DNA from 3 places in the Faecalibacterium sp. Marseille-Q4137 genome. Region 3 is predicted to be linked to each of the others. Evidence: predicted binding sites of a transcription regulator. Region 3 holds the regulator's gene; each other region holds the start of a gene.
What was found. The regulator Rex, encoded in region 3, represses fermentation and respiration genes when NADH is low (regulators of the CRP and FNR family bind a similar motif). The targets are predictions, from matches to a motif close to ATTGTTAANNNNTTAACAAT.
Positions count from the first base shown of each region.

Region 1: a site for Rex is predicted at 5,091-5,110, ahead of pgk (phosphoglycerate kinase). Genes of this name have one in related genera too.
Region 2: a site for Rex is predicted at 3,266-3,285, ahead of coaD (pantetheine-phosphate adenylyltransferase). Genes of this name have one in related genera too.

Region 1 is NZ_JAFREK010000022.1:8,864-16,773, reverse strand. Features, by position in the region: gene pyk (pyruvate kinase) at 1-599, shown strand, start outside; gene J3353_RS10020 (S-ribosylhomocysteine lyase) at 617-1,069, shown strand; gene gpmI (2,3-bisphosphoglycerate-independent phosphoglycerate mutase) at 1,156-2,682, opposite strand; gene tpiA (triose-phosphate isomerase) at 2,780-3,550, opposite strand; gene pgk (phosphoglycerate kinase) at 3,753-4,961, opposite strand; gene J3353_RS10000 (flippase) at 5,229-6,677, opposite strand; gene J3353_RS09995 (glycosyltransferase family 2 protein) at 6,690-7,649, opposite strand; gene J3353_RS09990 (glycosyltransferase) at 7,663-7,910, opposite strand, start outside.
Region 2 is NZ_JAFREK010000001.1:4,118-12,027, reverse strand. Features, by position in the region: gene J3353_RS00065 (3-hydroxyacyl-CoA dehydrogenase family protein) at 1-416, opposite strand, end outside; gene J3353_RS00060 (enoyl-CoA hydratase-related protein) at 456-1,241, opposite strand; gene J3353_RS00055 (acetyl-CoA C-acetyltransferase) at 1,358-2,572, opposite strand; gene coaD (pantetheine-phosphate adenylyltransferase) at 2,660-3,163, opposite strand; gene J3353_RS00045 (butyryl-CoA:acetate CoA-transferase) at 3,538-4,884, shown strand; gene J3353_RS00040 (AI-2E family transporter) at 4,936-6,147, shown strand; gene J3353_RS00035 (hypothetical protein) at 6,283-6,438, shown strand; gene J3353_RS00030 (hypothetical protein) at 6,457-6,633, shown strand; gene J3353_RS00025 (radical SAM protein) at 6,730-7,910, opposite strand, start outside.
Region 3 is NZ_JAFREK010000005.1:27,935-35,844, reverse strand. Features, by position in the region: gene J3353_RS03465 (glycoside hydrolase family 28 protein) at 1-351, opposite strand, end outside; gene J3353_RS03460 (helix-turn-helix domain-containing protein) at 451-1,266, shown strand; gene J3353_RS03455 (carbohydrate ABC transporter permease) at 1,346-2,203, opposite strand; gene J3353_RS03450 (carbohydrate ABC transporter permease) at 2,215-3,141, opposite strand; gene J3353_RS03445 (ABC transporter substrate-binding protein) at 3,306-4,676, opposite strand; gene J3353_RS03440 (thymidine kinase) at 5,219-5,827, opposite strand; gene J3353_RS03435 (redox-sensing transcriptional repressor Rex) at 5,920-6,561, opposite strand; gene J3353_RS03430 (ClpP family protease) at 6,815-7,501, shown strand; gene J3353_RS03425 (MATE family efflux transporter) at 7,533-7,910, opposite strand, start outside.

The sequences.
Region 1 (7,910 bases), on a different contig from region 3:
GCAAGTACCGCCCCAAGCAGCCCATCATTGCCTGCGTCATGGACGAGCAGGTGCAGCGTCAGCTCTCCCTGAGCTGGGGCATCACTTCCCTGCTGATGGGCCCCGCCCACAGCACCGATGAGCTGATCGAGATGTCCACCGCTCTGGCCGAGAAGAACGGCTACCTGCACAACGGCGAGCTGACCGTTGTGACCGCAGGCGTGCCCGTGGGCGTTTCCGGCACCACCAACATGATCAAGATCCACATGGTGGGCAACTGCCTGGCCACCGGTGTGGGCGTGGGCCGCGGCAAGACCGATCTGGTCTCCGCCAGCGGCAAGGCCTGCGTCTGCCGCACTCTGGAGGAGGTCAAGGCAAAGTTCCGCCCCGGCATGGTGCTGGTCGTTCCCTCCACCAGCAACGAGATGCTGAGCTATGTCCGTGATGCCGCCGCTCTGGTGGTTGAGGAGCCCGGCCTGAACAGCCACGCTGCCATCGTGGGCAACTCCCTGCTCAAGCCCACCATCGTGGGTGCCGCAGGTGCCTGCAGCCACATCCGCGACGGCCTGGATATCGCTGTGGATTGTGTCCACGGCAGCGTCCAGCGCCTGCAGGCCTGATCCTGAAGGAGAACATCATGGAACGCATTGCAAGCTTCTGTGTCGATCACACCAAACTGGACCGGGGCATGTACCTGAGCCGCCAGGACGGTGATGTGCTGACCTGGGACATCCGGATGAAGAAGCCCAATCAGGGCGATTATCTGACCACCGGTGCCGCCCACACGCTGGAGCACCTGTTTGCCACCTACGCCCGCAACAGCGCGGTGAAGGACGGCGTGATCTATGTTGGCCCCATGGGCTGCCGCACCGGCTTCTACCTGCTCACCCGCGGGCTGACCCCGGCGCAGGCATTGGAGCTGACTGTGGATTCCTTCCGCTTCATGGCCGCCTTTGAGGGGGATATCCCCGGTGCCAGCGAGGTGGAATGCGGCAACTACCGCGATATGGATCTGCCCGCCGCCAAGGCCGAGGCAGCCGCCATGCTGCCGGTGCTGGAAGCACTGACCGCTGACCAGCTGCACTACTAAGCGATACAGCAAAAGACCTCCCCATGCAGGCAGCACCTGCACGGGGAGGTCTTTTTGCGTTTCAGGAAAGCTCTTTTACAGAGTGCTTACTCCACGATGATGCTCTTGCCGGTCATCTCAGCGGGGACAGGCAGGCCGATATAGGGCAGCATGGTGGGGGCGATATCTGCCAGGCAGCCACCCTCGCGCAGCTTCACATCGCCGCAGCCAACGGCCACAAAGGGCACCACGTTGGTGGTGTGGGCGGTAAAGGGAGTGCCGTCCGGGTTCATCATCTTCTCGGCGTTGCCGTGGTCGGCCGTGATAAAGGCACAGCCGCCTGCGTTCAGCACAGCGGTGACCACCTGATCCACAGCGGTATCCACAGCCTCAACGGCCTTGACAGCGGCATCGAACACGCCGGTGTGGCCGACCATGTCGCAGTTGGCAAAGTTCAGGATGACCACATCATACTTACCGCTCTCGATGCGCTTGACGCACTCAGCAGCCACCTCAGGGGCGCTCATCTCAGGCTGCAGGTCGTAGGTGGCAACCTTCGGGCTGGGGATGACGCAGCGGTCCTCACCCTCGTAGGGAGCCTCCACACCGCCGTTGAAGAAGAAGGTGACGTGTGCATACTTCTCGGTCTCGGCAATGCGCAGCTGGGTCTTGCCGTTCTCGGACAGGTACTGGCCCAGAACGTTCTTCAGCTCCACGGGAGGATAGGCGACCTCGCAGTTGGGCATGGTGGCATCGTACTCGGCCATGCAGACATAGTTGACCTGCTTGCGGCCGCCGCGGCGCTCAAAGCCCTTGAAGTCGTCATCGCAGAAGATGCGAGTCATCTGGCGGGCACGGTCGGGACGGAAGTTCATAAAGATGACGGTATCGCCATCCTGCACGCGGCCGCCCTCACAGGTGACGCAGGGCAGAACGAACTCGTCGGTCTTATCGGCAGCATAGGATGCCTCAATGGCCTCGGCAGCGTTGGCAGCGTGGTTGCCCTCACCGTAGACGAATGCGGCGTAAGCCTTCTCCTCGCGGTCCCAGTTGTTGTCGCGGTCCATGGCGTAGTAACGGCCGGAAACGCTGGCGATCTTGCCAACGCCCAGCTCATCCAGCTTGGCCTGCAGGTCAGCCAGGAAGCCCTTGCCGGCGTGGGGGTCGGTATCACGGCCATCGGTGATGCAGTGCAGGTAGACTTCCTTTGCGCCCATGTGCTTTGCCATTTCCAGCACGCCGAACCAGTGGTCAGCGTGGCTGTGGACACCGCCGGTGCCCACCAGGCCCATCAGGTGGATGGCCTTGCCTGCCTCAATGGCAGCCTTCATGTTCTTGAACAGCACGGGGTTCTTGAACATCTCACCATCCCGGATGGACTTGGTGATGAGGGTCAGCTGCTGGTAAACGATGCGGCCAGCGCCCATGTTGGTGTGGCCCACCTCAGAGTTGCCCATCTGACCATCGGGCAGGCCGACAGCCATGCCGGAGGCCTCGATGGTGGTCATGGGATATTTTGCCATCAGGGCATCCAGATGGGGGGTCTTTGCGGCGACCACGGCATTGCCGTAGGTCTCGTTGGGCACCCAGCCAAAGCCATCCATGATGCACAGAAGTACAGGTTTCTTGGACATAACGTTGAATCTCCTTTGATTTAGAACAAATAGCGCCCGGCACAGCGCTGGAAAAACGGCGCAGCCGGGCGCTGGGAAAACAGGTCAGAGGGCCTTCTCAGCCGTTGGAAGCGGCATTGACGATAACAGCAAAATCAGGAGCCTTCAGAGATGCGCCGCCGATCAGGCCGCCGTCCACATCCTTCTTGCTCAGCAGCTCCTCGCAGTTCTTGGCGTTCATGCTGCCGCCGTACTGGACCGTGACAGCCTCGGCCACAGCCTCGCCGTACACTTCGCCGATGACCTTGCGGATCTGAGCGCAGACCTCCTCGGCCTGGTCAGCGGTCGCGGTCTTGCCGGTGCCGATGGCCCAGATGGGCTCGTAGGCAATGACCACATTTGCCATCTGCTCGGCGGTCACGTCGCGCAGGGCGATCTTGGTCTGCATCCGCACCAGCTCCTCGGTCACGCCCTCCTCGCGCTGCTGCAGGCTCTCGCCCACGCAGATGATGACCTTCAGGCCCGCATTCAGGGCAGCCAGAGCGCGCTTGTTCACGGTCTGGTCGGTCTCTGCAAAGTACTGGCGGCGCTCGGAGTGGCCGACGATGACGTACTCCACACCCAGATCCACCAGCATATCGGCGCTGATCTCGCCGGTGAACGCACCGGACTTCTCAAAGTGGACATTCTCAGCACCCACATGGATGTTGGTGCCCTTGGTCTTTGCCACAGCGGTGACCAGATCGGTGTAGGGGGTGCAGATAACGACCTCACAGGAAGCATCCTTGACGGCGGGGATCAGCTCATCCACCAGCTTGGCTGCCTCAGTGGCGGTCTTGTTCATCTTCCAGTTGCCTGCAATGATTGCCTTACGCTTTGCCTTATCCATTCTAACGATCTCCTTATCACAAAATACCTCCCCGCCGCCTTCGGTGCCGCCTCTCCCGGCAGGAGAGGCAGGATAAACGACATCTCCTGCCTCCCGGATGGAGAGCTGGCGAGCGTCGGCAAGCCTGAGAGATCTTATTATCCAAAATAAAAAGTGCGGCGGCGTATATGCCGCCGCACCTCAGTGATGCTGGTTCAGATGCTTATGCGTTCTGGATCACAGCGATACCAGGCAGCTCCTTGCCCTCCAGATACTCCAGAGAAGCGCCGCCGCCGGTAGAGATGTGGGTCATCTTGTCGCCCAGGCCCATCTGCTGCACAGCTGCTGCGCTGTCGCCGCCGCCGATCACGGTGGTAGCATCGCTCTCAGCCATAGCCTTGGCAACAGCCAGAGTACCAGCTGCCAGAGTGGGGTTCTCGAACACGCCCATGGGGCCGTTCCACACCACGGTCTTGGATGCCTTGACAGCATCGGCAAACAGCTTCATGGTCTCGGGGCCGATGTCACAGCCCTCCATGTCAGCAGGGATGGCGGTGACGGGCACCACAGTGACATCCACGGGAGCGTCGATGGGATCGGGGAAGTCCTTGATGCAGGCTGCATCCACGGGCAGCAGCAGCTTCACGCCCTTCTCCTTGGCCTTGGCCATCATTTCCTTGCAGTAATCCAGCTTGGTATCGTCGCACAGGCTCTTGCCGACCTCGTAGCCCTGAGCCTTGACGAAGGTGTAAGCCATGCCGCCGCCGATGATCAGGGTATCGACCTTCTCCAGCAGATTGGAGATGACGTTCAGCTTATCGGCAACCTTAGCGCCGCCCAGGATGGCGGTGAAGGGACGAACGGGATCGTTGACTGCGTTGCCCAGGTACTTGATCTCCTTCTCCATCAGGTAACCGACAGCGGTATCCTTGATGTAGTCGGTGACACCTGCGGTGGAGCAGTGTGCACGGTGGCAGCTGCCGAATGCATCGTCAACGTATGCATCTGCCAGAGAAGCCAGCTCCTGGCTGAACTCAGGCATGTTCTTGGTCTCTTCCTTGCGGAAACGGGTGTTCTGCAGCAGAACGACATCGCCGTTGTTCATTGCGGCAACAGCAGCCTTTGCGTTCTCGCCCACAACGTTGTCGTCATCAGCGAACACAACGGTCTTGCCCAGCTTTGCGCTCAGAGCCACAGCAACGGGTGCCAGGCTGAACTTTGCCTCGGGGCCGTTCTTGGGTTTGCCCAGGTGGCTGCACAGGATGACCTTAGCACCATCGTTGACCAGCTTCTGGATGGTGGGCAGAGCCGCATTGATGCGGTTCTCGTTGGTGATCACGCCGTCCTTCATCGGGACATTGAAATCGCAGCGGACAAGGACCTTCTTGCCGCAGTAATTCTGATCGTCGATCGTTTTCTTACCTAAACCCATGGTAACAAACTCCTCTCAAATTCTTTTCGTTCGGAATCGAATTTTGCTCTTCATCGGGGGCCGCGCACTGCGAACTTCCCCGTACATCCTTATTATAAACAAAAAGCGTGTGTATTGCAAGGACGGGGGATGGATAATTTATTAACAAACATTTGTTGCAGAAGCAAAGAAATGTGGTGATTTTGCCGGAACGCACCAAAAACCGCCTTTTTTTCTGAAAAAGACCCGCCGCAGGGAGTGTTCGCCCCCGCAGCGGGTCCTGTCCATTCAGAATGTTTTCCGGAACTTCTGCTTCACTTTTTCCAGATATTCCAGCACCAGCGGATTTTTCATGCCCAGCAGGATGACCGCGTATGCAGCCACTGAGCCCAGCACTGCCGCCAGAATGCAGATGAGATTGGGCAGAGCCAGTGCCTTGACCCCGGTACAGACAAGAACGATGCCCACACAGCCGCAGAGCACCGAGCCAACGGTGCGCCGGTCAGCTGAGACCGTGACCAGACCCCTGGAGCAGCGGATACAGAGCATCATGGAGCACAGCTCTGCCAGCAGGGTGGTAAAGGCTGCCGCATTCTCCCGGAACCGCGGGATGAGCAGGATGTTCAGCCCCACGTTCAAAATTGCACTCACAAGCGTTGCTACCAAAAATTGACCTTCTCTTTTCCATGGCACCAAAACACAAGTATTATAGAGCCACCCAAATAAACTTGCTACCAGTGCTATACTCAAAATGCGAAGTGGCACAGCTGCTTCCAGATAGCTTTCGCTTGAGATAAAAAGAACGACCTCTTGACTTAGTTCAAACAATCCCACTACAGCCGGAAGAACGGTTAATACCATTGCCCCGAATACTTTATTAAAAAGCCTTTCAAAATTCAGCCTATCCTGCATTCCCGCATAACGAGACAACCTCGGAACAGATACTAAAAGAATAGATGCCAGAACCGATTTTACCATCGTATATATCTTCATTGCAACGGTGTAAATTCCCACATGATAGTCTGAAGTTAAAACTCCGAGAATTGTCACATCTGAATTTACATAAATCGTAATTGCAAAGCTCGATGCAAAAATCAGAAGTATTGGTTTTAAATGCTTTTTCCAGTCTATTTTTGCTGTCAGTCGAATCGTGCAATATTTCCTAGCTCGAAAGAAGTTCAATATATTCGCACCTGCTGCGGCAAACACCGTAATTCCTGCGTAAATACAGTAATCGTCCTGCGTTTTAACAAATGCGAACATCATCAGAATTGATATTATTTGAAAAATAATACCTCTAACTGTGATATAGGTATACTCCTCAAAGATCGTGAACACCCATTCGGTGCCGATGGTCGTAAAGAAGATCTGTAAACTCAGCACCAGCATCAGGTCGGTATAGGCATGGAGCTTTGTCCAGAAAAGCATCGTCACAGCCAATGCCGCATAGGTCAGGGCCGTGGAGATCATATTGATGGAGAACATCTCCGATGCAAAAGCCGACAGTTTTTCCCGGTCGTTCACATAGCGGGAACCCTCACGCACCGCATAGGAGGAGATGCCAAGGCCTGCAAACAGCAGAAAATACCCGCAGACGGAGCTGGCAAAGTTCACTTTGCCCAAATTATTTACTTGTAGAATGTTAGATATGTACGGGAATGTAATCAGTGGAAAGATAATTTGTAGAATCGTCTTGATTCCACTCATTATTGCATTTAATGTAAGCGATTTCTTCATAACTAGATACTTTCACTCACCCTGTTTTTTCTTTACCCATGCGTCCCAGAAGAAATACGAATACATGGTTTTAAGCCAGTAAAAATATCTCTTTTCCTGAAGTTGCTGTTGCATCATTTCCTTTGCCCATCTGTAAAACCCTGCTTTTGCTTTCGGATAACCTTCTTCCATAAAGCGTGCACTCTTTCCATATTTAACCACTAACTCACGACAAACCTGTGAATATCCCGCTTTTGCAGTCTTCTGTACAAGTGATTCATTCGCATACAATACAACAATTCGCTCCCACGCCATCATTTCTGTTAATTTTCCAGTAAAATAATCGCACAGCGTTACCGACTGATCATTGCGGTAGTAATAGTATAATTCACTTTCCGAACGAACAATCTTAGATGCTTTTTTGATGCATTCTGCTAAGAAAAGAGTATCTTCTCCAATATACAGGTCATCAGAAAATCGAATATCCTTCACACAGCTTTTTCGGTATACTGCGCCGCAGGCGACCTTATGCGCTGCTGGTGTAAACCAATCGTACCGTCTTGCATCCAATATGCAAACTTTATCTGTAATTTGGGGAATATGTTCTACGTCACTGCCTTCCCAAACATCCAGCATTTTACAGTATGCAATTTCCGCGTCCGATTGCACCAACATCATTTCCAGCCGTTCTATAAATTCCGAATGAATAAAATCATCTGGATCAACAAATGAAATATACTTTCCTGTACTTTTTTCCAATCCCAGATTTCGCGCAGAAGAAACACCACCGTTTGGCTTGTGGTATATCTTGATCCGCGGATCTTTTTCCGCGTAGCGCTGGCAGATGGCAAGGGAGTTGTCTGTTGATCCATCATCCACCAGAATGATCTCCAGATCCCGATAGGTCTGACCGAGGATGCTGTCCAGACATTTTTCCAGATACTTTTCTTTGTTATAGATCGGCACAATGATACTGACGGTATCGTTCAGCACAAATTTTCCTCCCTTATTCTGCCGCCGGGCCATTCTTCAGCAGGAACAGTTTTGCATACAGCCTCCGGCTGCATCTGAGCAGCTGATACTTCTGCTGGCTGCTGGTGCAGAGCAGCTTTGCCGCTGCCGGGTCACACTCCTGCAGAAAGGCCTCCATTTTTGCGCGGCGCACCGTGTCCTGCATCAGATACGGATAGCAGTGCTCCACCACGCTCAGCATGGCGGCATCATTTTCTGTCATTCCCGGGTATGCTTCCCGGA
Region 2 (7,910 bases), on a different contig from region 3:
TTGAAGAAGTGCATACCGACCAGAGGACGGCTCAGGCCCTTGCCGATCTCGGTGATGGACAGGGAGGAAGTGTTGGAAGCGAAGATGCACTCGGGCTTGCAGATCTTATCCAGCTCGCCGAAAGTGGTCTGCTTGACCTTCATATCCTCAAAAGCAGCCTCAACGATCAGGTCGCAGTCTGCGCACAGATTTTCCTTCAGGCCCGGGGTGATGGCTGCAACGATCGCGTCAGCCTTTTCCTGGGGGATCTTGCCCTTAGCAACCAGCTTCTCGTAGCCCTTCTTGATCTTTGCCAGGCCGTTCTCAGCCCACTCCTGCTTGATGTCGCACAGAGCAACGGTGTTGCCCTCAACCTGTGCAAATGCCTTTGCGATGCCCTGGCCCATAGTGCCAGCGCCGATAACACCGATCTTCATAGGAAATCTCTCCTTTAATATCAAAAATTATGTAACGGATTAGTTGTTGGTGAACACTGCCTTGGGCTTCGGTTTCTCACGGCTCAGGAAGCAGGCCATGCCCTCCTGCTGATCGTGGGTCTCGAAGCAAGCACCGAACAGCTTCTCCTCAACTTCCACAGCCTTCTCAATGGGCAGGCTGATGCCACCGTTGATGGCCTTCTTGCAGTTGCGCACTGCAATGGGAGCGTTTTTGGCGATCTTGCCGGCCAGCTTCAGTACGTTCTCCATCAGTTCAGCCTGCGGATACACGGCGTTGACCAGACCAATGCGGTAAGCCTCGTCTGCCTTGATGTTCAGGGCAGAGTAGACCAGCTGCTTTGCCATGCCCATGCCGACCAGACGTGCCAGACGCTGGGTGCCGCCGAAGCCCGGGGTGATGCCCAGACCAACTTCGGGCTGACCAAACACGGCGTTGTCAGAGCAGATGCGGATGTCGCAGCTCATGGCCAGCTCATTGCCGCCGCCCAGTGCAAAGCCGTTGACGGCTGCAATGACGGGGATGGGGAAGCTCTCGATCATCAGGAACACGTCATTGCCCAGCTTGCCGAAGGCCTCACCCTCTGCCTTGGTCATGGTGCTCATGGAGCCGATATCAGCGCCTGCAACGAAGCTCTTGTCGCCTTCGCCGGTCAGGACGATGCAGCGGATGGTCTCCTGATCGACAGCCTCAAAAGCTGCCTTCAGGTCTGCCAGAACCTCAGGGTTCAGGGCATTCAGTGCCTTGGGACGGTCGATGGTGATGATCTCGACAGCGCCCTGCACCTCGGTTTTTACAAAAGCCATTGTGAAAACCTCCAATTCAGATTCTCAGTGTTTCAAAACAGCTCCCGCGCCCCGGCAGAGTCTCCGGTCTGAGCCGGGGCGCGGGCTGTCATTCAATTCAATTCCAAAGGGGGAGCTTACATCTCAACGATGGTAGCGCAGCCCATGCCGCCGCCGATGCACAGGGTAGCCAGACCCTTGTGAGCACCACGGTGCTTCATAGCGTACAGCAGAGTGACCAGGATACGAGCGCCGGAAGCGCCGACCGGGTGGCCCAGAGCGATGGCGCCGCCGTTGACGTTCACCTTGCTCATATCGAAGTTCAGAGCCTGGCTGACAGCCACAGACTGTGCAGCAAATGCCTCGTTGGCCTCAATCAGGTCCATATCAGCAACAGTCAGGCCAGTCTTTGCCATGACCTTCTTGGTTGCTGCGATGGGGCCCAGACCCATGACCTCAGGCTCAACACCGGCCAGAGCGCCAGCAACCCAGGTTGCCAGAGGCTCAACGCCCAGCTCCTTGGCCTTTTCCTCGCTCATAATGACCAGAGCAGCAGCGCCGTCGTTGATGGCGGAAGAGTTGCCTGCGGTCACGATGCCGTCCTTGGTGAAAGCGGGCTTCAGGGTTGCCAGCTTCTCGACCGGGGTCAGACGGGGGCCTTCATCGGTATCAAACACGGTGTCGCCCTTCTTGCCCTTGATGACAACAGGAACGATCTCATCCTTGAAAGCGCCGTCCTTGATGGCCTTGTCAGCCTTGACCTGGCTGTTGTAGGAGAACTCATCCAGCATCTCGCGGGTGATGGGGCTGTAGCCGTACTTCTTCTGGAAGGTCTCGTTGGTGCAGACATTCTCAGCGGTCATGCCCATGTGCTTGTTGAAACCGGTGGCATCCCACAGAGCATCGTTGACCATGGTATCGACCAGCTCGCTCTTGCCCATGGGAGCGCCCATGCGGTAGCCGTAACGGCCCTTCATCATTGCAAAGGGAGCCATGTCCATGTTCTCCATGCCGCCTGCGACCACGATATCAGCATCGCCTGCCTCGATCATCTGAGCAGCCATGTTCACGCAGTTCAGACCGGAACCGCAGACCACGTTGACGGTGACAGCGGGGGTCTCGATGGGCAGGCCAGCCTTCAGGGAAGCCTGACGGGCAACGTTCTGGCCCAGACCAGCCTGGATCACGCAGCCCATGTAAACATGATCGACCTGCTCAGGCTTGACGTTTGCGCGGTTCAGAGCCTCCTTGATGACGATGGAGCCCAGCTCAGCAGCGGGGACGTTGGCAAGGGTGCCACCGAACTTACCAATGGCGGTACGGCATGCAGATGCGATAACGATCTTTTTCATGTGAATAGCCTCCTGATTGTGTATGTTGTGATTTAAGAAAGACTGTTTTATCAAAACGCCGAAGCGTTTCTTGCATAAGGAATGGGGTCAGACGTTCTCTCCCCTGCTGCGCAGCTCAGCCATCTTCTGCTCCACGGCGGCTTCCACATTCGGAGTAACGAACTTGGAGATGCTGCTGCCGTAGCGGGCGGCTTCCTTTACAATGGTAGAGGAAAGATAGCTCCACTTGATGCTGGTTGCAAGGAACATGGTCTCGATGCCGGGCATCAGCGCATGATTGGTCTGCGCCAGCTGGATCTCGTTTTCAAAATCCGTTACCGCCCGCAGGCCCCGCACCATGACCGAAGCGTGGCGCTTCTTGGCGAACTCCACGGTCAGGCCGTCGAAGCTCTCCACCGTGACATTGGGGATCCCCTTGCAGCATTCCTGCAGCAGGGCCACCCGCTCCTCCACGGTGAACAATGGGTGCTTTGCACTGTTGATGAGCACGGCCACGATCAGATGATCGTTGATCTTTGCCGCGCGCTTGATGATATCGAGATGACCTCGTGTGACCGGATCGAACGACCCGGGGTAAACTGCAGTTGCCATCGGTTTTGTCCTCCTTGCGCGCCTTTGAAAAGCGCATTGGTTCTGACATGATAGCACTTTCCAGTTTGCTGTGCAAGATGTTCTTTTCTTCTGCTACGGTGCATCGTTAATTTTTAAACAATCTTACCCGCAGTGCCACGCTGCATCCTGCTACGCTATAAGTAAAGCACATCGTCAAAATTTTATCAAGTATTTTTTGTGTAAAATTTATTTTTTGTGCACCAAAGAATCTCTACAAAAAGCTAAGATTTTTAGTCATATTGCATTCAGCCCTGTTTTTTGCCGGGAAAGTATTGATTCTCCCGTTTGTTAATGATATAACTAAGTTGGAATTTACAATTCCTTTATGTTATTGTAAGAGAGGATGGTTTATAATGGATTTTACGGAATTGTATGCGCAGAAGAAAATGACAGCTGACCAGGCTGCCGCGTTGGTCAAAAGCGGCGACTGGGTGGATTACGGCTGGGCCGTGAACACCCCCGTTGCAGTGGACGCTGCCATTGCAAAGCGTCTGCCTGAGCTGGAGGATGTCAACTTCCGCGGCGGCATCCTGATGTGGGTGCCCGCCATCTTCCAGATCGAGGATCCCGCTGCCCACATGACCTGGAACAGCTGGCACATGGGTGGCATTGAGCGCAAGGCCATTGCCCAGGGCTTTTCCTTCTACTCCCCCATCCGCTACTCTGAACTGCCCCGCTACTATCGCGACAGCTCTGACCCCGTGGATGTGGCGGTGTTCCAGGTGACCCCCATGGACGAGCACGGCTATTTCAACTTTGGCCCCTGTGCTTCCCACCTGGGTGCCGTCTGCGATAAGGCCAAGAAGATCATCGTTGAGGTCAACCGGAACATGCCCAAATGCCTGGGCGGCACCGAGAACTGGGTGCACATCTCTCAGGTTGCCGGTGTTGTGGAGGGCAGCAACCCGCCCATCGGCCAGATGGCCGCTGCCGGTGCCGCCACCGAGGTCGATCTGAAGGTGGCAAACCTCATCGTCCCGCAGATCCCCGACGGTGCCTGCCTGCAGCTGGGCATCGGCGGTATGCCCAACGCCATCGGCAACCTGATCGCGCAGAGCGACCTGAAGGATCTGGGCGTGCACACCGAGATGTATGTGGATGCCTTTGTGGATATTGCAAAGGCCGGCAAGATCACCGGCCGCCACAAAAATCTGGACAAGGGCCGTCAGGTCTATGCCTTTGGTGCCGGTACCCAGAAGATGTACGATTACCTGAACGACAACCCGGAGTGCATGGCCGCTCCCGTGGAGTACACCAATGACATCCGCAGCATCTCCGCCATCGACAACTTCATCTCCATCAACAATGCGGTGGATATTGACCTGTTCGGTCAGGTGAACGCGGAGAGTGCAGGCATCAAGCACATTTCCGGTGCAGGCGGTCAGCTGGACTTTGTTCTGGGCGCATACCTTTCCAACGGCGGCAAGAGCTTCATCTGCCTGTCCTCTACCTTTATGAATAAAAAGACCGGCAAGCTGGAAAGCCGCATCCGTCCTACCCTGGAAAACGGCAGCATCGTCACCGACACCCGCGCAAACGTGCACTACCTGTGCACCGAGTACGGCTGTGTGAACCTGAAGGGACTGACCAGCTGGGAAAAGGCAGAAGCACTGATCAGCGTGGCACACCCCGATTTCCGGGACGAGCTGATCGCCGAAGCCGAAAAGCTGCACATCTGGCGCAGGAGCAACAAGCGCTGACATTGCCGCAGGGAATCCTGCTGTCTGCGGCAGGAATGGAGTTTCTATGACATGATGGACAAAAAACCGCATATCAAACCCTATCTCTACGGAATGTTCGCAGGCTTTGGCGCGATCAGCCTGAGCATCCTCTTCTTTTTCCTGATCTACCGCTTTCAGGGCTTCGGCAATGCCGTTTCGACCCTGACAGGCATCCTGATGCCCTTTATCTACGGCAGTGTCATTGCCTATCTGCTCAAGCCGGTGTGCAACTGGCTTGAAGCATTTCTCCACAAGCTGTTCCCGGAAAGGATGCACCGCTTTGCCAACATGCTGGCCGTTGCTCTGACCATCCTGTTCGGTCTGCTGCTGATCTACGCGCTGATCATGATGATCGTGCCGCAGCTCATCAACAGCGTGACCGCCCTGTACTACACGGCACGGGACAACATCGGCGACTTTGTGGAGTGGATCTCCAAGCAGGAGTTCATTGCCAACAACAAAAAGCTGCTGGACTTCATCGAGAACTCTTACGACAGCCTGGATGCCAACCTGGATGCCTGGATCAAAAACACCCTGCTCCCCTCCATGCAGAACATCCTCAGCGGTGCCGCTGTAGGCGTGGTGAATGTGGTGACCTGGATCAAAAATTTCATTATCGGCCTCATCGTTTCGGTGTATCTGCTGGCCAGCCGGAAGAAATTCGGGCAGCAGGGCAAGCTCATCCTTTATAGTTTGGTCAAGCCCCGCTGGGCCGACCTCATCATGGAGGAAGTCCGTTACGCTGACCGGATGTTCGGCGGCTTCATCAACGGCAAGATCCTGGATTCCGCCATCATCGGCGTGCTGTGCTATATTGCCTGCCTGATCTTCAAGTTCCCCAGTGCCCTGCTGGTGTCGGTCATTATCGGCGTGACCAATGTTATCCCCTTCTTCGGCCCCTTCATCGGTGCCATTCCCGCCACCCTGCTCATCCTGATCCAGAACCCCATCAAGGCGCTCTGGTTCGTGCTGTTCGTTCTGGTGCTGCAGCAGGTGGACGGCAACATCATCGGACCCAAGATCCTGGGCAACACCACCGGCCTTTCCAGCTTCTGGGTGCTGTTCGCCATCCTGCTGTTCGGCGGCCTGTGGGGCTTTGTGGGCATGATCATCGGCGTGCCGCTCTTCGCAGTCATCTATGATGTCATCAAAAAGCTGGTGTTCCACGGCCTGAATCGCAACGACGAATCCGGCATGGTAAACCTCTATCACGATGCCTTCGGTGACCCCGACGACGAGTGATCCGGCACAGCCCGCTGCACCGCAACCTGCCGAAAACTAGTAAACCTTCCCTGCCCCCGCATCAGAGCACTTCCGATGCGGGGTATTTTTTAGCCATGCCGTACCATAAGAACGTATACAAAGGAGAACGATTTAATGGGTATTAAAATCATGTTATTGGGTATCGCCGTTATTCTGGCTGGGATTGCCTTATCTATAAGTAATATTTTTGCTTTTGTTGGTGGAGCCGCAGGTCTTTTAATCACAATTGCCGGTATGTTTGTACGGGGCAAAAACACAACCGAGATATAATTCACGGAGGTTTGACAAATGACTTACACGATCGCGATCATTTCTACTTTAGCGGCATGGTTCGTTGGGCTATTTGCAGACGTAAACATCGATTTTGGAGACCCGCAAGGATTTCTAGCGCTCAGGGTGCTGTTTCCTGTTTTGGCTATGGGAATTTGTATCCTGAAGGCACTTAAAGAGAGCCATAAATCATAAGCAACTTCTGCTTTACACAAAAAAATTTCCCTCCCCTATGCCGTCTCAGCACATCGGGAGGGAAATTTTTCTATTTCAAGGGCTTATGCCTGCAAATCACTGCTGATTGGGCTTCCAATCCTTATAGTTCTCGTAACGGCTCTCGCGGATCTTGGTATGGGACCAGATCTCGTCGGCGGTCGGCTGCCAATTGGCTGCGTAGCTCTTGCACTTGTCGCACAGATGATCGACGCTTTCCGGACTCTGGAGGTCGGTGCTGTGGGCACCGGTCTCGTGAACCATCTTGCGCAGCAGCTCGGGGTTTTCCAGCATGGGGCAGGGGCGCAGATGGTTCTTATTGAAGGGCTGGCCGTTGTGGTAGGCCATGAACAGCGGACTCTGCAGGATCTCCAGGATGCTGCTGTCATGGATGTTGGCATTGGAGTAGTGGATGAACACGCAGGGTTCAGCGTCACCAGCCGAGTTGATGTGGAAGTAGTTGCGGCCGCCGGCAATGCAGCCGCCCACGAACTCGCCATCGTTCTGGAAGTCCATGGGGTAGAACGGGATATCGCAGGCTTCACTGCGCAGATAGCGGATGCGCTGGATCATGTACTTGCGCTGCTCGGGAGAGGGCATCAGTTCAGGCGCTGCCTCGTTGCCCACGGGCATGTAGTGGAAGTAGAAGCCGAAGTGTGCACCCTTATCGCAGAGGAAACGCATGAACTCATCGCTGGTAACGGCTTCGATGTTGTCGCGGGTGTAGCAGATGGAGGTGCCGAACAGGATGCCGTGCTCCTTGAGCAGATCCATCGCGCGCATAACGGCAGCATAGTGACCCTCGCCGCGGCGGGCATCGTTGGTCTCCGGGGTGCCCTCAATGGACAGCATAAACGCAATATTGCCCAGGCGGACCACTTCTTTGCAGAACGGCTCATCGATCAGGGTGGAGTTGGTATAGATGGCAAACTGCACATCGTTGTGCTTCTCGGCCAGCTTGAGGATATCAGCCTTGCGCACCAGCGGCTCACCGCCGGTGAGCATGTACAGATAAACGCCCAGCTCCTTGCCCTCGGTGACGATCTTATCCATATCGTCAAAGCTCAGGTTGTTCTTGTGGCCGTACTCACCGGCCCAGCAGCCCACGCAGTGCATATTGCAGGCAGAGGTGGGGTCAAACAGGATCAGCCAGGGAATGTTGCACTGATATTTGACACGATTCTCGCGGATGGTCTTGGTACCGCGGAAGAAGGCCTCATAGCCCAGGTTCAGGGCCGTGGTGCGGGCCACGTTGGGGT
Region 3 (7,910 bases):
GGGCACATACACCGTGCCGCCCTTGGGGCAGGTGGAAAGGGCAGCCTGCAGCTTGCCGGTGTTGTCGGTGGCGCCGTCGGCCACCAGGCCGTAGCGGGATGCGTCCACAAAGAAGGTCTCAGCCTCAGTGGTGAAATCGAGGGTCAGAGTCTCGCCCTCAGCCTGCACGGCAACCGTGTAGGGGGTGCCGGGCAGCAGGCTGAACAGGGAAAACACGTTGGTCTCGCAGGCGGTGTAAACGGTCTCGCCGTTCAGCTGAACGGTGAAGGGATGCGCCGGACGATAGCACAGACCGTTTTCCAGCTCGAACACGGCACTGCGGGTCATGGAACGGATCAGGGAAAGCTTCATAAACAGGATGCCTCCTTGGATGTTGAAAGATTTATGGGTTGCCCGCAGGTGGCGGGCATGGTACACTGAGGAAAAGAAACTGTTGAATGGGGTGTGCGGATGAAAGCGGAACGGGAAAAATGGAGCGGCCGGGTAACGGCAAAGGCGCTGCGGTTCCAGACCGGCCAGTATGAGTTGGCCGAGGAGGAGGAGATCTGCCGGATCATTCTGGTGTCCGGCGGCAGCTTTACGCTGGTGCGGGGCGGCGAGAGCCTGCTGGTGAACCCGGGCTGTGTGCTGCTGCTGGGCCCCGGTGGGGGCCTGCTGCAGCAGGCGGGCCACATTGCCCCCGAGCTCCTCGGCTGCCGGTTCCCCGCGGGCGTTCTCCCGGTGCTCAAAAACCTGATGCAGCGGGATTTCATGCCGCTGTTCGAGCCGGGAGCACAAACGGCCCTGTACGGCCCGGTGCAGTGGTCAGGCCGCCTGCGCACCCTGTTGGGCATGATGCAGAGCGCCGAGAGCGAGCCGGAAAGCCCCGGCATGATCTATCTTACCCTCATCCTGCACTATGTGGAGCAGGAGTGCCGCAGTGAAAAGCAGGACATCCGCCCCCGCAACGAGACGGTGGAACAGATCTGCGCTTACCTTGCAGCCAACTACCAGCAGAAATTCTCCCTGACAGATGTGGCTGCGCGGTTCTACCTGTCGCCCTATTACCTGAGCCGGCTGTTCCGGCGGGTCACGGGCCAGTCCATTGTGGATTACATCAATGGCCGCCGCATCGAGGTTGCCCAGCGCCTGCTGGAGAGCACCGACCTGAACATCAGCGCGGTGGCCGAGCAGACCGGCTTTGCCTCCGCCGCCCATTTCCGCCGCGTGTTCCGCGAGACGATGGGAACGGGGCCGCTGCAATACCGCAAGAGCCACCGCGGATAAGAACAACGCCCCCTGTGCTGCGCACAGGGGGCGTTGCTTATTCATCGAAAGTCAATGGTTCTGTCCGCAGAGGGGGTGCTTAGCCCTTGACAGCACCGGCGGAGATACCTTCGACGAACTGATCCTGTGCACAGAAGAAAACGATCAGCTGCGGCAGGATGGAGATCAGGGACAGGGCCAGGATACGGTTCCAGGCAAAGCCGGTATCACCGTCCATGGACAGCTTGACGAACAGGGACATGGGGTACTTTGCAGGGGTCTGCACGTAAAGCAGGGGGCCCATGAAGTCGTTGCAGCTCCACATGAACTGGAACAGTGCGCAGGATACCAGAGCGGGCATCAGCATGGGGACAATGACCTTGTACAGGGTCTGGAAGGAGTTGCAGCCATCAATGGCGGCAGCCTCGTCCAGATCGCGCGGGACATTGCGCATGAACTGCACCAGCTGGTAAACAAAGTAGGTCTCAGTTGCAAATGCAGTGTGGACCCAGATGGCCAGATAGAACGGGCTGTTGACCCAGCCGAACTTGGTGTACAGCAGGAACTGAGGAACGTTCAGAACGACCTGAGGCAGGAACAGGGTGGCCAGCATGATGCTGAACAGGATCTTCCGGCCCGGGAAGTCGAAACGGCCAAAGCCGTAGGCTGCAATGCAGGAGGAGACCACCGTGCAGATGACCTTGGGCAGAACATAAGAATAAGTGTTCAGCATGGCCTGCAGGATGTTGATGGAACCGCCGAAGTTGTTCAGCGCGTTCTTGTAGCCCTCCAGGGTGGGGTTCTTGATCCACAGGCCGATGCCTGCAAAGATCTCGCTGTTGTCCTTAAAGGTAGCGCTGACCATCCACAGCAGGGGATAGATCATGATCAGGCCCACCAGGATCAGGACAAGATACTTAAAAAACGTCGCGATGGCGTTGGATGCTTTCATTCCCATACTGTCACACCTTACCTTTCATCCGAGTAGTAGACCCACTTCTTCTGGCTGGTGAAGGCGATGATCGTGAGGATGCAGACGATCACGAACATGATCCAGGCCAGAGCGGAAGCCATGCCCATCTGGTTGGACTTGAAGGCGTAGTTGTAAACCAGAATGGAGATCAGGGTGGTGGAGTTGCGCGGGCCGCCGTTGGTGATGATGAAGGGGCCGTTGAACTCCTGGAAAGCCTGGCAGATCTGAGTGACCAGGTTGTAGAAGATGATGGGGGTGATCATGGGAACAGTGATGGAGAAGAACTGCTTCCACTTACCGGCACCATCAATGGTGGCAGCCTCGTACAGGTCTGCAGGCACGCCCTTCAGGGCGGCCAGGAACAGCACCATGGCGGAGCCGAACTGCCAGATGCGCAGGAAGCAGATGATCCACAGCGCATAGTTGGGGTCGCTCAGCCAGGAGGGGCCCTGTGCGTGGCCGAAGGTGATGGCGCGGATGATGGTGTTGACCAGACCATCATCACGGAAAACGGCCTTCCACAGCACGGCGATGGCAACGGAGCCGCCCAGAATGGACGGGATGTAGTAAACGGTACGGAACAGGTTCACGCAGGCGATCTTGAAGTTCAGGATGTATGCGATGAACAGAGCAAAGATCAGCTTCAGGGGCACGGTGATGAATGCGTACTTGAAGGTGGTGACCAGAGCCTTGGTGACCTTGGCATCAGAGAAGGCGGTGACGTAGTTCATCACGCCATACTGGTGGATGCCGTTGAAGAAGTTCATGTCGGTGAAGCTGTAATACAGCGACTGACCGAAGGGGATGGCCTTGAACACGATAAAGCCGATGATCCAGGGGATCAGGTAGATCAGACCCTGCCACTTATCCAGGAACTTCTGTGCGGGGGTACGCCCGAGAGAGGGCGCTTTGCTTTCTTTCATCCGGGGATCCTCCTTTGGTAAAAATCAGTGCAACAAACCTTATGTCACACTTTGGCAACAGATTTGTCAGAGAATTGTAACCTGTACCTGAGAAAAAAGGGGCATCGGGCCTACGGGTGGACGATGCCCCTGATATGTATTTTGACTCAGGTCAGCAAAGAAGATCAGACAGTGTAGCCAACAGCAGACATGCCGTCCAGCAGAACGTCAACGACATCTGCGCCGCTCTTGTTGTCGTAGTCAACGGTATCGAACACTTCCTGATAGGTGCCGGTGCCGGTAGCCTTCAGATCGGAAGACTCGAACAGGGGATCCAGCTGGCAGGAAACGAAGCTCATGACCTTGCCGTTTGCCTCGGCGACCAGCTCGTTGATCTTACCGGCAGCCTGAGCGGTAGCCAGACCAGCCTTGGAAGCGGGGACGCCGCACTCGGAGCCCATGATGGCAGCGCCGTCGCCGTTCCACAGGTACTCGATCAGGGTAGCAGCCTCAGCGGGGTTCTTGCAGGTCTTGGTGATGGCCATGCCCATGGAGACCTTGGAGAAGCCGCCGTTGTAATCGCCGAACTTGATCTCCTCACCAACGGTGAAGCCGGGCTTGTTCTCCTCGTCCAGAGCGTCCTGATACTTGGAAGCAGCGGAATCCCACTCGAAGATGCCAGCGATCTTGCCGGTGATCCACTCGTTGGACTGGTGGGTAGCACCGTCGCCGTTTGCACCGTAGTAGGTGGGCAGCGGCATGATGACGTGGCCGTCGACCAGGCTCTTGATGAAGTCGATGCCCTCGGCGATCTCGTCAGCGGTGTAGTTCAGGGTAGAGGTGGTGGGATCTGCCCAGTCCTTGCCGTACTTGGACTCGAGGTAGAACACCATCAGGATCATACGGTCGTATGCGCCCAGGTGCAGGGGATAGTAATCATCGCCCAGCTTCTCCTGGAAAGCCTTGCCTGCTGCAAACAGGTCATCCTCAGTGGCGGGAACTTCGGTGATGCCAGCCTTGTTAAAGGTGGTCATGTTCCAGTAGAAGATACGGCCGGTCATGGAGATGGGCACGCACTGCTGTGCATTTGCAACGTTGCAGGCACCCAGCTTTGCGTCGTCCCACTGGGACATATCCAGGTAATCGGTGACGCTGTTCAGATCCAGGAAGGTCTGGCCGTTGCCGGAGTAGTTGTACAGCCAGTTCCAGTTGATCTGGCAGACATCCTCAGCCACGCCGCCTGCAAACTTGGTGGACATGGTGTCCTCCCAGCCGGACCATGCAGCGAAGGTGGGGTTGACGGTGATGGTGGTGTGCTCAGCAGAGAAAGCCTTCAGGGCCTCCTGGTAAGCGTTGTGGCGGGACTCGCCGCCCCACCAGCTCATGGTCAGGGTAACGGGATCGCTGCTCAGGCCAGCCACGGAAGCAGCCTCGGCTGCGGAAGAAGCGGTGCTGGAAGCAGCGCCGCCATTGCCGCCGCAGGCAGCCAGCAGACCAGCTGCACCAACAGCACCGGTGACCTTCAGGAAATCACGACGGGAAATTGCCTTGCTCATTGTTGTTCTCCTCCTAATAAATCAAAAAACATCGAGCGGGCCTTTCTGCACAAGGCTCGTTGTATACAAATATGATAACAAAAGGGATGGGAAAAAGAAAGATGTAAATTGAAGTGATACGGACAAAAAACGAACAAATATTGCTCTAGTGATTTGCAACGATTTGACGGCATTGCCGAAATGAATAAACTTGGAGCGAAAAAATATGCAATCTGCATAATTGGATAGATTGCATAGAAACGGGCCGAGAGAGTGTAGCAGAACCTCTAAAATTGCAATAATATTGTAACTTGTTGCGAAATTGACGGTATAATGTTGTATACAACGTGTGAAAAAAGTGACGATATCGCTGTTTTATAAACTGATATATCAATTGCGCAAAAAACGTTCGCAGTGGGATACAACTGATATATCACTTCAAAAGGGGACGAGCAAAAAAGAGCGCCGCCCGGCTGGGCAGCGCTCTGAAAACTGTAAAAATCTTTTGGGAGATCTGGGATCTCACGCAGAAGAGGGCTCCTGTGCCTGCCGGAGATCGACACTTACTGTGCGTTCCGTTTGGCGTAAAACGCCCGCCGTGCCTTGAAATAGCACTGGGGGCACATGCTGACGTACTGCACATCGTTTTCCAGATCGATGGCGACCTGCTCGCCCTCAAAGACGAACTCCCCATTGACCTTGCGGCAGTTGCAGGTGGCCTTGCGTCCGCAGGTGCAGATGGTCTTCATCTCCTCAATGGTGTGGGCCAGCTCCAGCAGACGGGTGGAGCCGGGGAAGCCCTTGAGGGAGAAGTCTGACCGCAGGCCGTAGCAGATGACCGGGATGTTCAGGTCTACCGTGACCATGAACAGCTGCTCGGCTTGTGCCGGGGTAAAGAACTGGCTCTCGTCGCAGAGAACACAGGCCAGCGGCTGCTCCCCGGCAGAAGCGGCGCGCACGGCCTCGAACACATCCACCTCGGGCGGAATGAGCAGGTCGGCCCTGCGGCGCACGCCCAGGCGGCTGACCAGCTCGCCGCCGCCCTTGGTATCCACCTGGGGCTTCAGGATCAGCACCCGCATCCCCTGCTCTTCGTAGTTGTGGGCCACCTGCATCAGCGCGGTGCTTTTGCCGCTGTTCATGGCACCGTATCGGAAGTATAGCTTCGCCATAGTTGCTCTCCTCATAAAAAGGCAACCCTCTCTGCTCGTTCGGGGGGAGAGGGCTGCCTGTTTTCTGTGATACGTTATGAATAGATGTTAGATCAGTCCTGATTGCGCAGGCGGTAACCCAGGCTCATCAGGCTGTCGCCCAGGTGGACGTTCTCCACCACCACTTCGGGGTAGGGCACCGACAGGTCATAGTGGGAGAAGTTCCAGAAGCCTTTGATGCCCAGTTCGACCAGCCGGCCGCTGAGCTCCTCCGCACCGCTGCGGGGCACACAGAACACAGCCACCTCAGGCTTATGCTCTGCGCAGAAGGCCTCCAGCTCGTCAACGTGTAAGATCTGGATACCGTTGATCTCTTTGCCCACCTCGCTGGGGGAATTGTCAAAGGCGGCGATCAGCTTGTAGCCGTTGGTGTCGGTGGTGATGAAGCGGCTGACTGCCTTGCCCAACCGGCCGCAGCCGATGAGGATGGTGGGCAGCAGGTCACCGTTGCCGAACAACAGATGCTCCAGGATGGAAAGCAGGTTCTCCACCGAGTAGCCGATGCCCTGGCGGCCGTTCACGTCGCCGATGCAATTGAAATCCTGCCGCACCTGAGAGGCCGTGGTGCCCATCTGGGCGGCCAGCTCGCGGGAGGAGATGCTGGTGATACCGTCGTTCTTCAGCGTCCGCAGGTAGCGGTAGTACTTGGGCAGGCGCTTGATCACCGGAAGGGAAGCTTTGCCGGGATTGTTCATGGAAATGGTTCTCCTTTCATCCAAAGGGAATGCCGGTCTCTTTGCGCCCTGCAAGGTGCACCGGCGATTAAGACAGTTTCTGAACAATAATGATATATACTTGTCAATCTTATTCTTAGTATAAAGTATACTGCAATGAGACAGAATGTCAAATCCTCTGGGCCAATTTTTTTCAAAGTAAAGAAATCTTAGCCGCCGCATATTGCTTCGATCCCCGGGAACACTGAAAAAAACACCCTGAGGAGGAGCCAACATGCCGGAATATGAAAAGGAAACCACCGAACAGCAGCGGCTGGAGAAAGAGCAGCTGGAAGATCTGGGCACGGTGTGGCGCACCCGCGGCCCCCATGCCATCCACTGCCTGACCGTGATCGGCCAGATCGAGGGCCATGTGGAGGCCCCGCAGGGCCAGAAGACCACCAAGTATGAGCATGTGATCCCGCAGCTGGTGGCAGTGCAGGAGGACCCCGCTGTGGAGGGCCTGCTGGTGCTCATCAATACCGTGGGCGGGGACGTGGAGGCCGGGCTGGCGCTGGCAGAGCTCATTGCCAGCATCTCAAAGCCCAGTGCCACGGTCGTGCTGGGCGGGGGCCACTCCATCGGCATCCCGCTGGCAGTCAGCGCCCGGCGCAGCTTTATCGTGCCCACGGCGACCATGACGGTGCACCCGGTCCGCCACTCCGGCATGATTTTGGGCGTGCCCCAGACCATGCGGTGGTTCGAGCAGATGCAGGAGCGCATCACCGGCTTTGTGGCGGGCCACAGCGGCATTACGGCAGCGCGCTACTCGGAGCTGATGCTCCGCACCGGTGAGCTGGTGATGGACGTGGGCACCATGCTGGACGGCAAAAAGGCCGTAAAGGAGAAGCTCATCGATCAGCTGGGCGGCATCTCTGATGCACTGGAATGGCTGTACCGGGAGATCGAGCGGGCAGAGTGAGAGCACGGGTCTGCCCGGGGCGGTGTCAGGCTTACAGCTCACCCTTCCGCAGATACTTTACCATCATGGGGGCTTCATAGACCAGCATGAGGAACCAGCCCACAACATAGCTGTACGGCAGGGCCTCAATATCCATCTTCATCAGAAGCACAAAGACGGCAGCGGCCGCCACACGGCCTGCCATGTTGAGCGTGCTGCTGTTCAGGGTGATCTTGAGGTCGCCCAGGCCGCGGAAGCCGCCCTGGATGCCATTGGTCAGCGAGGGCATCAGATAGAACAGGGAGACCAGCTTCAAAAAGCGCACCCCCAGATGCACCACGGCGGCATCGGTGATGAAGAGCCGGATGATGGGCTCGGCAAAGAAGAAGCAGATAGCGGTGATAAAAATGGCGTAGAGGAACTCCAGCTT